2 regions of the Paenibacillus sp. Marseille-Q7038 genome follow, and region 2 is predicted to be linked to the other one. Evidence: a T-box and tRNA genes for the amino acid it is inferred to sense, from the RefSeq annotation. Region 2 holds a T-box; the other holds one or more tRNA genes.

Region 1 (5,284 bases), 2.2 Mb from region 2:
TCACTTACAGTAATGCCGGCATCCCCGAGAAGCCCTGCCACTTTTCTTCCAGCAGCATCGCCTGTATTTTCATCATAAACTACGCTTACCTGCTGATAACCTTGACTCACCACATACGGCGCAATCTTTTGGAGTGCCCCTTTCTCCATACAAATCTGAATATTTACTTTATAATGTACTGAACCACAGTTACAATGACTCGCCTCTTCATTCCATCTTTCTATACGTTCATTCACATCCATGACTAAAACGCCTCCTGTAAGATGAATTCTCTATTCAGTGTCTAATATGTACGTACAAATTGTCAACTTAAAAGACTGCTCAGAACACGGTATACGTGTCTGAACAGTCTTTTTATTATCTTAGTATGTTTCTATTCTTGCGAAAGATCATTTATATATATTCGGGAAGCCAGTCTCTATGAGCCTCCATTAATTCATCACACATACGGATGATATCATCCATAGAAAGCTCTGCCGCTGTATGTGGGTCAAGCATTGCTGCATGATAAATATGTTCTTTCTTGCCAGTCATCGCTGCTTCAATCGTAAGTAACTGTGTATTAATATTCGTTCGATTAAGCGCCGCACACTGCGGAGGCAGATCACCAACGAATGTTGGGCTTATTCCACTGCGATCAACAAGACACGGTACTTCTACACAAGCTTCTTTCGGAAGATTGGTAATCAAACCCTGATTCATTACATTACCGCCAATTTTATAAGGAATACCGGTTTCAATGGCTTCTAAAATGTAGGAAGCATATTCATGAGTACGCTGATGCTTTAGTTCCGTATTATTCACAATCTCATCCCGCATACGTTCCCATCCTGCAATTTGTTCCACACAACGGCGCGGATACTCGTCCAGCGGGATCTGAAACTTTTCAATGAGTTCCGGATAATTCCTTTTAATAAAGTAAGGGTGATATTCCGCATTATGCTCAGATGACTCTGTGATGTAATATCCAAACTTCAGCATCATCTCGTATCGAACCATATCTCCGTGAGATTCCTTTTGTTTCTCTGCTGCTCTTCGCTTGATCTCAGGATATAAGTCCTCCCCATCCCGCGTCACTTCCAAGAGCCATGCCATGTGGTTAATTCCCGCGATTTTCGCCTGTACTCCCGTTTGATCTATGCCCAGGTGTTCAAACATATGAGGCACACACACCTGCACACTATGGCATAATCCTACGGTCTTGATTCCTCCGTATGTATTCATGACATTCGTGAGCACAGCCATAGGATTTGTGTAGTTCAAAAATAGTGCATCAGGACAAACTTCCCGCATATCAGCAGCGATGTCCATCATAACCGGAATCGTACGCAGATTACGGAATATGCCGCCGATTCCAACAGTATCTGCAATCGTTTGACGAAGACCATACTTCTTCGGAATTTCAAAATCGGTAATCGTACAAGGATCATATCCCCCAACTTGAATCGCGTTGATCACATACTTTGCTCCGCTTAGTGCTTCCTTACGATCCGTATAAGCCGTAATTGTGCAAGTGCTACCCACGCTTTTTTTCAAATTATTCAGCATTTTCTCTGAATCGGTCAGTCGTTCTAGATTAATATCAAATAAAGCTAATTCAAAACCTTGCAAAGCAGGGGTCATCATACAGTCACCCAACACATTTTTAGCAAACACGGTGCTTCCTGCCCCGATAAATGTAATCTTGTTCATTTTCTATTCCTCCTTAGCTGCAATTAAAAATAATCAATCTTTACGATGTAAATCATTATTTTCTTTCAATAAAAAGCTGTTTTCACCCTGTATAACTTAGTTTGTCTAACATCATTTGTTTTGTTGTTACGCTTTCAATATAAAACAAAAAGCAGGAAATAAATATGGAGAAACACAAGACATATATGGACGTTTGTTGCATTATTAAGAAAAGAGTTTCGATCTCATTCAACTAGAAATGGAGGAACATAGATGTATCAGCATACTCATTTCGAAGTAGCGATCAATCCGAATCCTGATCTGAATGAACCCGCTGTTTTATTTTCCGGTGAAGGAAGACCAGAACCTTCTCATGGAATTGGTCCTTCTGTACATGAATATTATCTCGTACATACCGTCCTTGATGGAAAAGGTACCTTTGAATGTAATGGAGTATCCTATCCTTGCATAAAAGGGGATACTTTCTTTATCTTCCCAGGTATTTTGTTTCGTTATCAGGCCGACTCCTCTGACCCATGGCACTATACTTGGGTGGCACTACAAGGTGATACTGTATCCTCTTATTTGACAAAAATCGGGGTAACAGAAGAACGACCTGTTCTGCATACAACCGATGTATCTACCGCTCATGAGTTATTCAGACGTATCCGTTATTCGTTTCGGCAATCTGCCTATCCGGAGATGGAAAATTTAGAGGCATCTGGCTGGATGCGACTGCTTCTTCATCACTTTGGTCTGGCTAATGCGGACTCTAACCCGTTCCCTGAGCGAGATCTTCCCACGATGATTGACCGCCAAGTAGAACATGCCATACGCTGGCTCTCTCTCCAATATCCTCAGCAGATCAGTATTCAGCATATCGCTTCGACACTCGGGTACCACAGAGCGCATTTATCTAAGGCTTTCAGAGCAAAGACGGGATACTCGCCTAAACAATATTTAATGAAAGTCCGACTAAAAAAAGCTCAAGAATTGCTATTGGGAAATCTGACAATCGACCAAATCTCTTCATCTGTTGGTTTTAATGATGCTTTATACTTTTCCAAGCAGTTCCGCAAAGAGTTTGGTATGTCACCGACAGATTATCGGAATGCTGAGACTAGATCGCAAAAGAATAGTGAGGTAGAATAAAAAAAGGTTCGCCACTGTTGCTACAAGAGCAAGTGACGAACCTTTCTTACTAAGATGCGGTCGAGAGGACTCGAACCTCCACGGGGGGTAACCCACACGGACCTGAACCGTGCGCGTCTGCCAATTCCGCCACGACCGCATAATCTATCATATTCTCCTGTATTATAATGGTAATTTTTGAGATTGGCAAGTATAAGCGCAAACCGAAATACATCCCTCTGAACTGCTAATGGCCTTCTTAGAAAGCTCATTCCCGAGTAGCGTTAGAGGGATGATTCCATGTGGCTTATTGCCAGATTTGCTCTGCGATTTCTTTAATAAAGGCAAGTTTATTCCATTGTTGTTCTTCTGTCAGGATATTTCCTTCTTCTGTCGAAGCAAATCCGCACTGGGGACTGAGGCAAATCCGGTTAATATCAACATATTCTGTTGCCTCTTCAATACGTTTTAAAATTTCTTCCTTACTCTCCAGCTCACCAATCTTCGATGAGAATAAACCAAGAACCACCTGTTGGTCTTCTTTTAAGAAACGAAGGGGTTTGAAATCTCCCGCACGGTCCGTATCAAACTCAAGATAGTAGCCTGAAATATTCTCAATCCCAAGCAATGTTTCAGCGATGGGTTCATATCCGCCTGATGATGCCCATGTGGAATGATAGTTACCACGGCATACATGTGTCGTAACCACTAGATCCGATGGTAAAGAGGAAACAGACAGTTCATTGAGCCTTGCATACAACTTCGCCGTGTCCGTAACATTAACACCTTCTTGCTGTTTGGCTTCTAAATATTTTTTGCCACAGAGCATTCCCCATGTACAGTCATCGAGCTGGATGCTGCGGCAGCCGGCTTCATAAAAAGCAAGAATTGCATCATGATAGGCTTTCGCAATGTCTTTTACAAGTTCTTCTTCACTGCTGTAGAACTCATCAACAGAAGCTTTATTCTCCGGGCGATAAAGTTCAGATAGGAACTGAGCTGGCGCTGGAATCGTTTGACGAGCTACCACGTCATCACCTGCTGCTTGTTTCAAAAACTGATAATGTGCAACAAATGGATGAGAAGAAGAAAATCCGATTTTGCCAACAAGGCGAGCCGTTTCTCCTCTTGTTGTCTCCCCTTGGAATGGGTAGCCTTTGACATCACTTGCTTTCGCTACTCCATCTAATCCCCACATAAAATCAAGATGCCACCAAGAACGGCGGAATTCTCCGTCTGTAACAGCCCTGAGACCCACTTCTTTTTGTTTTTCTACAAGACGAATAATTTCTTCATCTTCCACTTTCGTTAATTCTGCCTTAGAGATTTCTCCTGCCTGGAATTTAGCTCTAGCTTGTTTTAACGCTTCGGGGCGTAAGAAACTTCCAACCATGTCATAACGGTAAGGAGTTACACTTCTCACTGTACCTGCTTTTGTAATTTGGCTCATATCATTCATCTCCTTTACAATCTCATTTCATTGATATTCCATAAGTATGTAATAGAAAGATACCATGACCGGTCAGTTATAGTGTAACTCCAATAAACTATAGCTGGTTATAACTTTAGACTATATCAAATCTTTGCGTTGCTTCTTGTAAGGCTTCTACATAAGCAATTGCTAGCTTTGAGAGCATCGCATTTTTATGAGAGATCCACCCCACATTAATAGTCTCATGATAATCTAGCGGTACAGGGATAATGTCATGACCATTTAAATCCGCACTCAAAACCCCAGTTGAAATCGTATAGCCGTTCAGACCAATTAAAAGGTTAAATAGTGTGGCTCTGTCATTTACTCGAATGCTTTTTTTATGTGATAACGTGCTCAAAATTTCCTCTGAGAAGTGAAATGAATTATATTCACCCTGCTCAAATGAAAGGTAAGGATAATCTTCTAAATCATCAATGGTAACCTTCGATTGCCTTGCAAGCGGATTCTGCGCACTAATAAAAATGTGGGGCTTCGCTGTAAATAAACTATGAAAATGCAGATTCGCTGCCTCAAGCAATTTACTCATGACCTTACTGTTAAATTCATTTAAGTAGAGAATTCCAATTTCACTGCGCAGCGTTTTCACATCTTCGATGATTTCATGTGTCTTGGTTTCTCGTAATGCAAGTTCATATTCCTCCTGCCCATACTGCTGAACCAGCTTAACAAAAGCATTTACAGCAAAAGCGTAGTGCTGTGTGGATACGGCAAAATGTTGCGGCGATGGTTTAGCGTTCATATACCGACTCTCAAGAAGTTCTGCTTGTTCAGCAACCTGCCTTGCATATCCCATAAATTCTACGCCTTCCATCGAAAGCGAGATTCCTTTATTGGTACGTTCAAAAATAGTAATGCCGATATCTTCTTCCAGATCACGAATTGCCTTAGATAAACTCGGCTGCGATATAAAAAGTCGTTTGGCTGCTTCGTTCATCGATCCTCGATTGGCTACCTCAATAACATATTTAAGTTGGGTAAGTGTGGCCA
Region 2 (5,284 bases):
TGAAGAATAAGCAAGTAACCTTATGTTGTAACGGAGTGACGAGCCCTTTAAGGGCTCTTTGCTTTTCATCCACAGCTTAGAGGTAAAACTATTTTTGAAAATAAAAGAGCCAGCTGAGTGTGCGGAAGTGGATGGAATGGTTCTATCGAAGCGTAGCGTGCGCCTTTGGTTTCGGATTTACCCCTTGCATGGTTTTATACAATCGATAAATCCGAAACCAACAGCGCTCGTAAGAACCATCCATCCACTGGAGCCTGGAGCCTCTATCCAAGCTCCAGACACCAACGCTTTCTTATTTTCAATTTTATTTTTAACATCAAGGAGGTGTTCCCTATGTCTTATCGCAAATTTGCTTACGTATATGATGAACTGATGGAAGACATGCCTTACCCCGAATGGATTCGATTTGCTAGAATTGCTTGGGAGAAGCATGGAATACCTGCAAGTGTTGTGGAACTCGGCTGTGGCACCGGTTCTCTGACGATTCCTTTAGTTAAATCAGGATTTGAAGTAACGGGAATTGATCTTTCCGCTGATATGTTGTCCGTAGCACGGCAAAAGCTCGAAGAAACTCCGCAAGGTAATCGTTTCTTCCGTGAAGGAACGATCCGCTGGATTCACCAGGATATGCGAAACTGGGAATTGCCGGAACCCGTTGATACCGTGATTTCTTTTTGTGATAGTATTAATTATTTGCTAAAAGAAGAGGACATTATCCGCACGTTCCGTCAAACGTATCAAGGTCTCAAGTCAGGCGGTACGTTCCTGTTTGATGTACATCACCCAAACACGTTTATCCGTTATGAGGAAGAGCAGCCTTTTGTGTTAGATGAAAAATCGATTTCCTATATCTGGACATGTGATTTAGATCGTTCCAGTTATGAAATTGAGCATCATCTGAGTATTTTTACTCGAGCAGAGGGAAGCGGCCCCGATGTATATCACCGGTTTGAAGAAGTTCATAATCAGAGAGCCTATGATCCAGAATGGATGAAACGACAGCTGTTTGAAGCAGGTTTTCATGATGTGAATATCTATGCGGATTTTGAATGGGAACCAGCGAATGAGAATACATCTCGTTTATTTTTTGTAGCAGTTAAAAAGTAGATTTCAAAGCACCTTTTCTTGATTCCAAGAGAAAGGTGCTTTTTTTGACCACAATTCAATTATATAGAAACTATACATAGAACCAAGAAACCATTTGGGATATAATGGATAGAAAATGTAGGTAAAGGGCAGGTGTTCAGTAAATGAAGTTTAGTGAATATGCTTATGAACGGCCGGATGTGAGGCGATTTGAAGAAACGTTTAACGGGCTGCTTGCCACGTTCCGCGAAGCAAAAAATGCAGATGAACAGGATGTTGCCATGGCAGAGATTAACAAACTCCGCGGGGCTTTATCTACACAGGAAACATTGGTGTCGATTCGTCATTCCGTAGATACGAGCGATGAATTTTATAAGACAGAGCAGGATTTTTTTGATGAAACATCGCCAGTTTTTCAGAAGTACACAACCGAATTTTACGAGGCGCTTGTTAGTTCCCCTTTTAGAGCCGAACTGGAGAAAAAATACGGTAAACAGTTATTTCAGATCGCAGAGCTAACGATCAAAACATTCCGTCCGGACATTATCAGTGACTTGCAGCAAGAGAATAAACTGACTACGGAATACTCGAAGCTAATTGCTTCGGCTAAGATTTTTTTTGAAGGGGAAGAACGTACCTTATCGCAGCTTGCTCCTTTCATGCGGTCTACAGATCGAAACATGCGTAAACGTGCGGAAGAAGCACGAACTGCTTTTTTGAGTGGACATGAAGAGCAGCTCGACCGGATTTACGATGAACTGGTGAAGGTAAGAACCAAGATGGCGAAAAAACTTGGATTTCCGAGCTTTGTTGAAATGGGTTATGCCCGAATGAATCGAACGGACTATAACGCTGATATGGTGTCGAACTTCCGTAAACAAGTGCTAGAGGAGATTGTTCCGATCGCTACGAAACTGAAAGAACGTCAACGCCAGCGTGTCGGGGTTGATAAGCTTTACTATTATGATGAGAATATCGTATTCCCATCAGGGAATGCAGCGCCGAAGGGAGATCCGGAATGGATCGTACAGAATGGCAAAAAAATGTATGACGAACTTGCCCCGGAAATGAGCGAGTTTTTCAATTACATGCTGGATCACGAGCTGATGGATCTGGTCAGTAAGAAAGGGAAAGAAAGCGGCGGTTACTGTACATTTATTTATGATTACAAGTCTCCTTTTATTTTCTCCAACTTCAATGGGACTTCAGATGATATTGATGTTCTCACACACGAGGCAGGTCACGCATTCCAGGTATACCAGAGCCGGAATTTTGAAGTGCCTGAATATTTATTTCCTACATATGAAGCGGCTGAAATTCATTCCATGAGTATGGAGTTCTTTACTTGGCCGTGGATGAATCTATTCTTTGAAAATGAAGTGGAAAAGTATAAATTCGATCACTTGTCGAGTGCTCTTCTGTTTATTCCTTATGGTGTTTCAGTAGATGAGTTCCAGCATTATGTTTATAGTAATCCAGATGCAACTCCCACACAGCGTAAACAGGCTTGGCGTGAAATTGAGCGTAAATATCTGCCACATCGTAATTACGAGAGTAATCTCTACTTTGAGCAAGGCGGATTCTGGCAAAAACAGGCTCACATTTACAGATCCCCATTCTATTATATTGATTACACACTGGCCCAAATCTGTGCGTTCCAGTTCTGGAAGCAGTCCAGAGAGGATTATCAAACGGCTTGGATGAATTATTTGCACTTATGCAAATTAGGAGGAAGCTTATCCTTTACCAAACTGGTGGAAGAGGCAGGTCTTATTTCTCCGTTTAAAGACGGGTGTGTAACTTCTGTAATTACGAGTATTGAAGAGTATCTTAATTCCATAGATGACAAAGCTCTATAAAATGAGAGGAACCGCGAATTCCTTTTATAAGTGTTTATTTTCTGCTTATTAGCAAAAGGGATGACAGGGGTTTACAGCGTTATTTGACTTTATCTGTCACTGTCTTGTATAATGATTGCGATTAAACTTAACATGTTTTCGATGAAGAGGAATAGTAATAGAACCTATGCATAACAGAGAGCCAGCGGGTGGTGCAAGCTGGTTGCCATGGTTATATGAACTCGCCTTGGAGATATGAGGTCAGGCTATATTTATAGGGTAAGCCTCATCGGTTCACCACCGTTACAGGGTGCTTAAGGGAGTGGACAGCGAAGCACGTATGTCCGCTAACTAGGGTGGTACCACGGGAATCTAACCTCTCGTCCCTAGCGATGACACGCTATGGGATGCGGAGGTTTTTTTGTTGGTCCGTGATACGTTTTGACGTTACATAGACATGCGCAAGGCGTGATCCGGTTCTAACGTTTCATATGACGAGGAGGATGGACAGTGAGTCAGAAAGAGCAGCCGAAGCACGGCTATCAACCGCAATCCATTGAGCCGAAATGGCAACAATATTGGGATGCTAACAAAACATTTAAAACAGGGGAAGAGGCAGATAAACCAAAGTTTTATGCCCTTGATATGTTCCCGTATCCTTCAGGAGCCGGTCTTCATGTAGGACATCCAGAAGGATATACAGCGACGGATATCGTATCTCGCTACAAAAGAATGCGCGGGTATAACGTTCTTCATCCGATGGGTTGGGATGCTTTTGGACTTCCGGCGGAACAGCATGCGATTGATACAGGAGAACATCCGCGTGATATAACGGTGAAGAATGTAAATAACTTCCGCCGTCAGATTAAATCACTTGGATTTTCATATGACTGGGATCGTGAGGTCAGCACGACAGACCCTGACTACTATAAGTGGACACAGTGGATCTTTATCCAGCTGTACAAACGTGGTCTTGCTTATGTATCTGAAGTTCCGGTGAACTGGTGTGAAGAGCTCGGAACGGTTCTTGCCAACGAAGAAGTAATTGATGGAAAAAGTGAGCGTGGAGGCTTCCCTGTCGTACGTAAACCAATGCGTCAATGGGTACTGAAAATTACCGAATATGCAGACCGTCTACTTGATGATCTGGATGAACTGGACTGGGCAGAGAGCATTAAAGATATGCAGCGTAACTGGATCGGACGCTCCAAAGGTGCAGAAGTGACTTTTGAGCTGGAAGGACATGAAGAACAGCTTAAAGTATTTACGACACGCCCAGACACTCTGTTTGGTGCAACTTATGCAGTTCTTGCTCCTGAACATGAACTGGTGGAGAAGATCACGAAACCGGAGCAACAGGCAGCGGTGAAAGCATATCAAGATCAAGCAGCACGTAAGAGTGACCTTGAGCGTACGGATCTTGCGAAAGAAAAAACAGGTGTATTCACTGGTGCGTATGCGATTAATCCGATCAGCGGTGCAAAAGTGCCGGTATGGATTGCGGATTATGTTCTTGCTGGTTACGGAACAGGTGCGATTATGGCAGTGCCTGCTCATGATTCACGTGACTGGGAATTTGCAAAACAATTTGGTCTTGAGATCATTGAAGTGGTATCGGGTGGAGATGTGGAAAAAGAAGCCTATACTGGTGATGGCCCACACGTAAATTCCGGTATGCTGGATGGACTTGAGAATGAAGAAGCCATTGCTAAAGCAATTGCATGGCTTGAAGAGAATGGCAAAGGCGAAGGTAAAGTAACGTATAGACTTCGTGACTGGCTCTTTAGCCGTCAGCGTTATTGGGGTGAACCGATTCCAATTCTGCATTTGGAAGACGGTACGATGAAAACTGTACCTGAAAGTGAACTTCCGCTGGTGCTTCCAGAGATGGATGAGATCAAACCTTCCGGTACGGGGGAATCTCCGCTTGCTAATGCAACGGACTGGGTGAACACAATTGATCCAGAAACAGGAATGAAGGCGCGCCGTGAGACGAATACCATGCCACAATGGGCTGGAAGTTGCTGGTACTACCTGCGCTTTATTGATCCGCACAATGATAAGGAACTTGTATCCAAAGAAAAACAACGTGAATGGCTGCCCGTTGACCTGTATATTGGCGGGGCAGAACATGCGGTACTTCACTTGCTCTATGCACGTTTCTGGCATAAAGTTCTGTATGATCTAGGCATTGTTGATACCAAAGAACCATTCCATAAACTCGTAAACCAAGGAATGATTCTTGGAACCAATAATGAAAAAATGAGTAAGTCCCGCGGCAACGTAATTAATCCAGATGAGATTGTGGAGAAATACGGTGCAGATACATTGCGGATTTACGAAATGTTCATGGGGCCGCT

What was found. A T-box is a leader RNA that pairs with one kind of tRNA and senses whether it is charged. The one in region 2 lies ahead of leuS (leucine--tRNA ligase), so its partner is inferred to be a tRNA-Leu.
Region 1: it encodes a tRNA-Leu, which carries the amino acid that the T-box ahead of leuS (leucine--tRNA ligase) is inferred to sense. The anticodon was not compared.

The regions. Positions count from the first base shown of each region.
Region 1 covers NZ_CBCOOM010000001.1:694,022-699,305, reverse strand. The annotation lists gene ACWPWY_RS03430 (sn-glycerol-1-phosphate dehydrogenase) at 1-242, opposite strand, end outside; gene melA (alpha-galactosidase) at 394-1,692, opposite strand; gene ACWPWY_RS03420 (AraC family transcriptional regulator) at 1,945-2,823, shown strand; tRNA gene ACWPWY_RS03415 (tRNA-Leu) at 2,879-2,962, opposite strand; gene ACWPWY_RS03410 (5-methyltetrahydropteroyltriglutamate--homocysteine S-methyltransferase) at 3,110-4,252, opposite strand; gene ACWPWY_RS03405 (LysR family transcriptional regulator) at 4,368-5,284, opposite strand, start outside.
Region 2 covers NZ_CBCOOM010000001.1:2,866,011-2,871,294, reverse strand. The annotation lists gene ACWPWY_RS13625 (CvfB family protein) at 1-10, shown strand, start outside; gene ACWPWY_RS13620 (class I SAM-dependent DNA methyltransferase) at 334-1,107, shown strand; gene ACWPWY_RS13615 (M3 family oligoendopeptidase) at 1,251-2,945, shown strand; T-box leader at 3,078-3,315, shown strand; gene leuS (leucine--tRNA ligase) at 3,435-5,284, shown strand, end outside.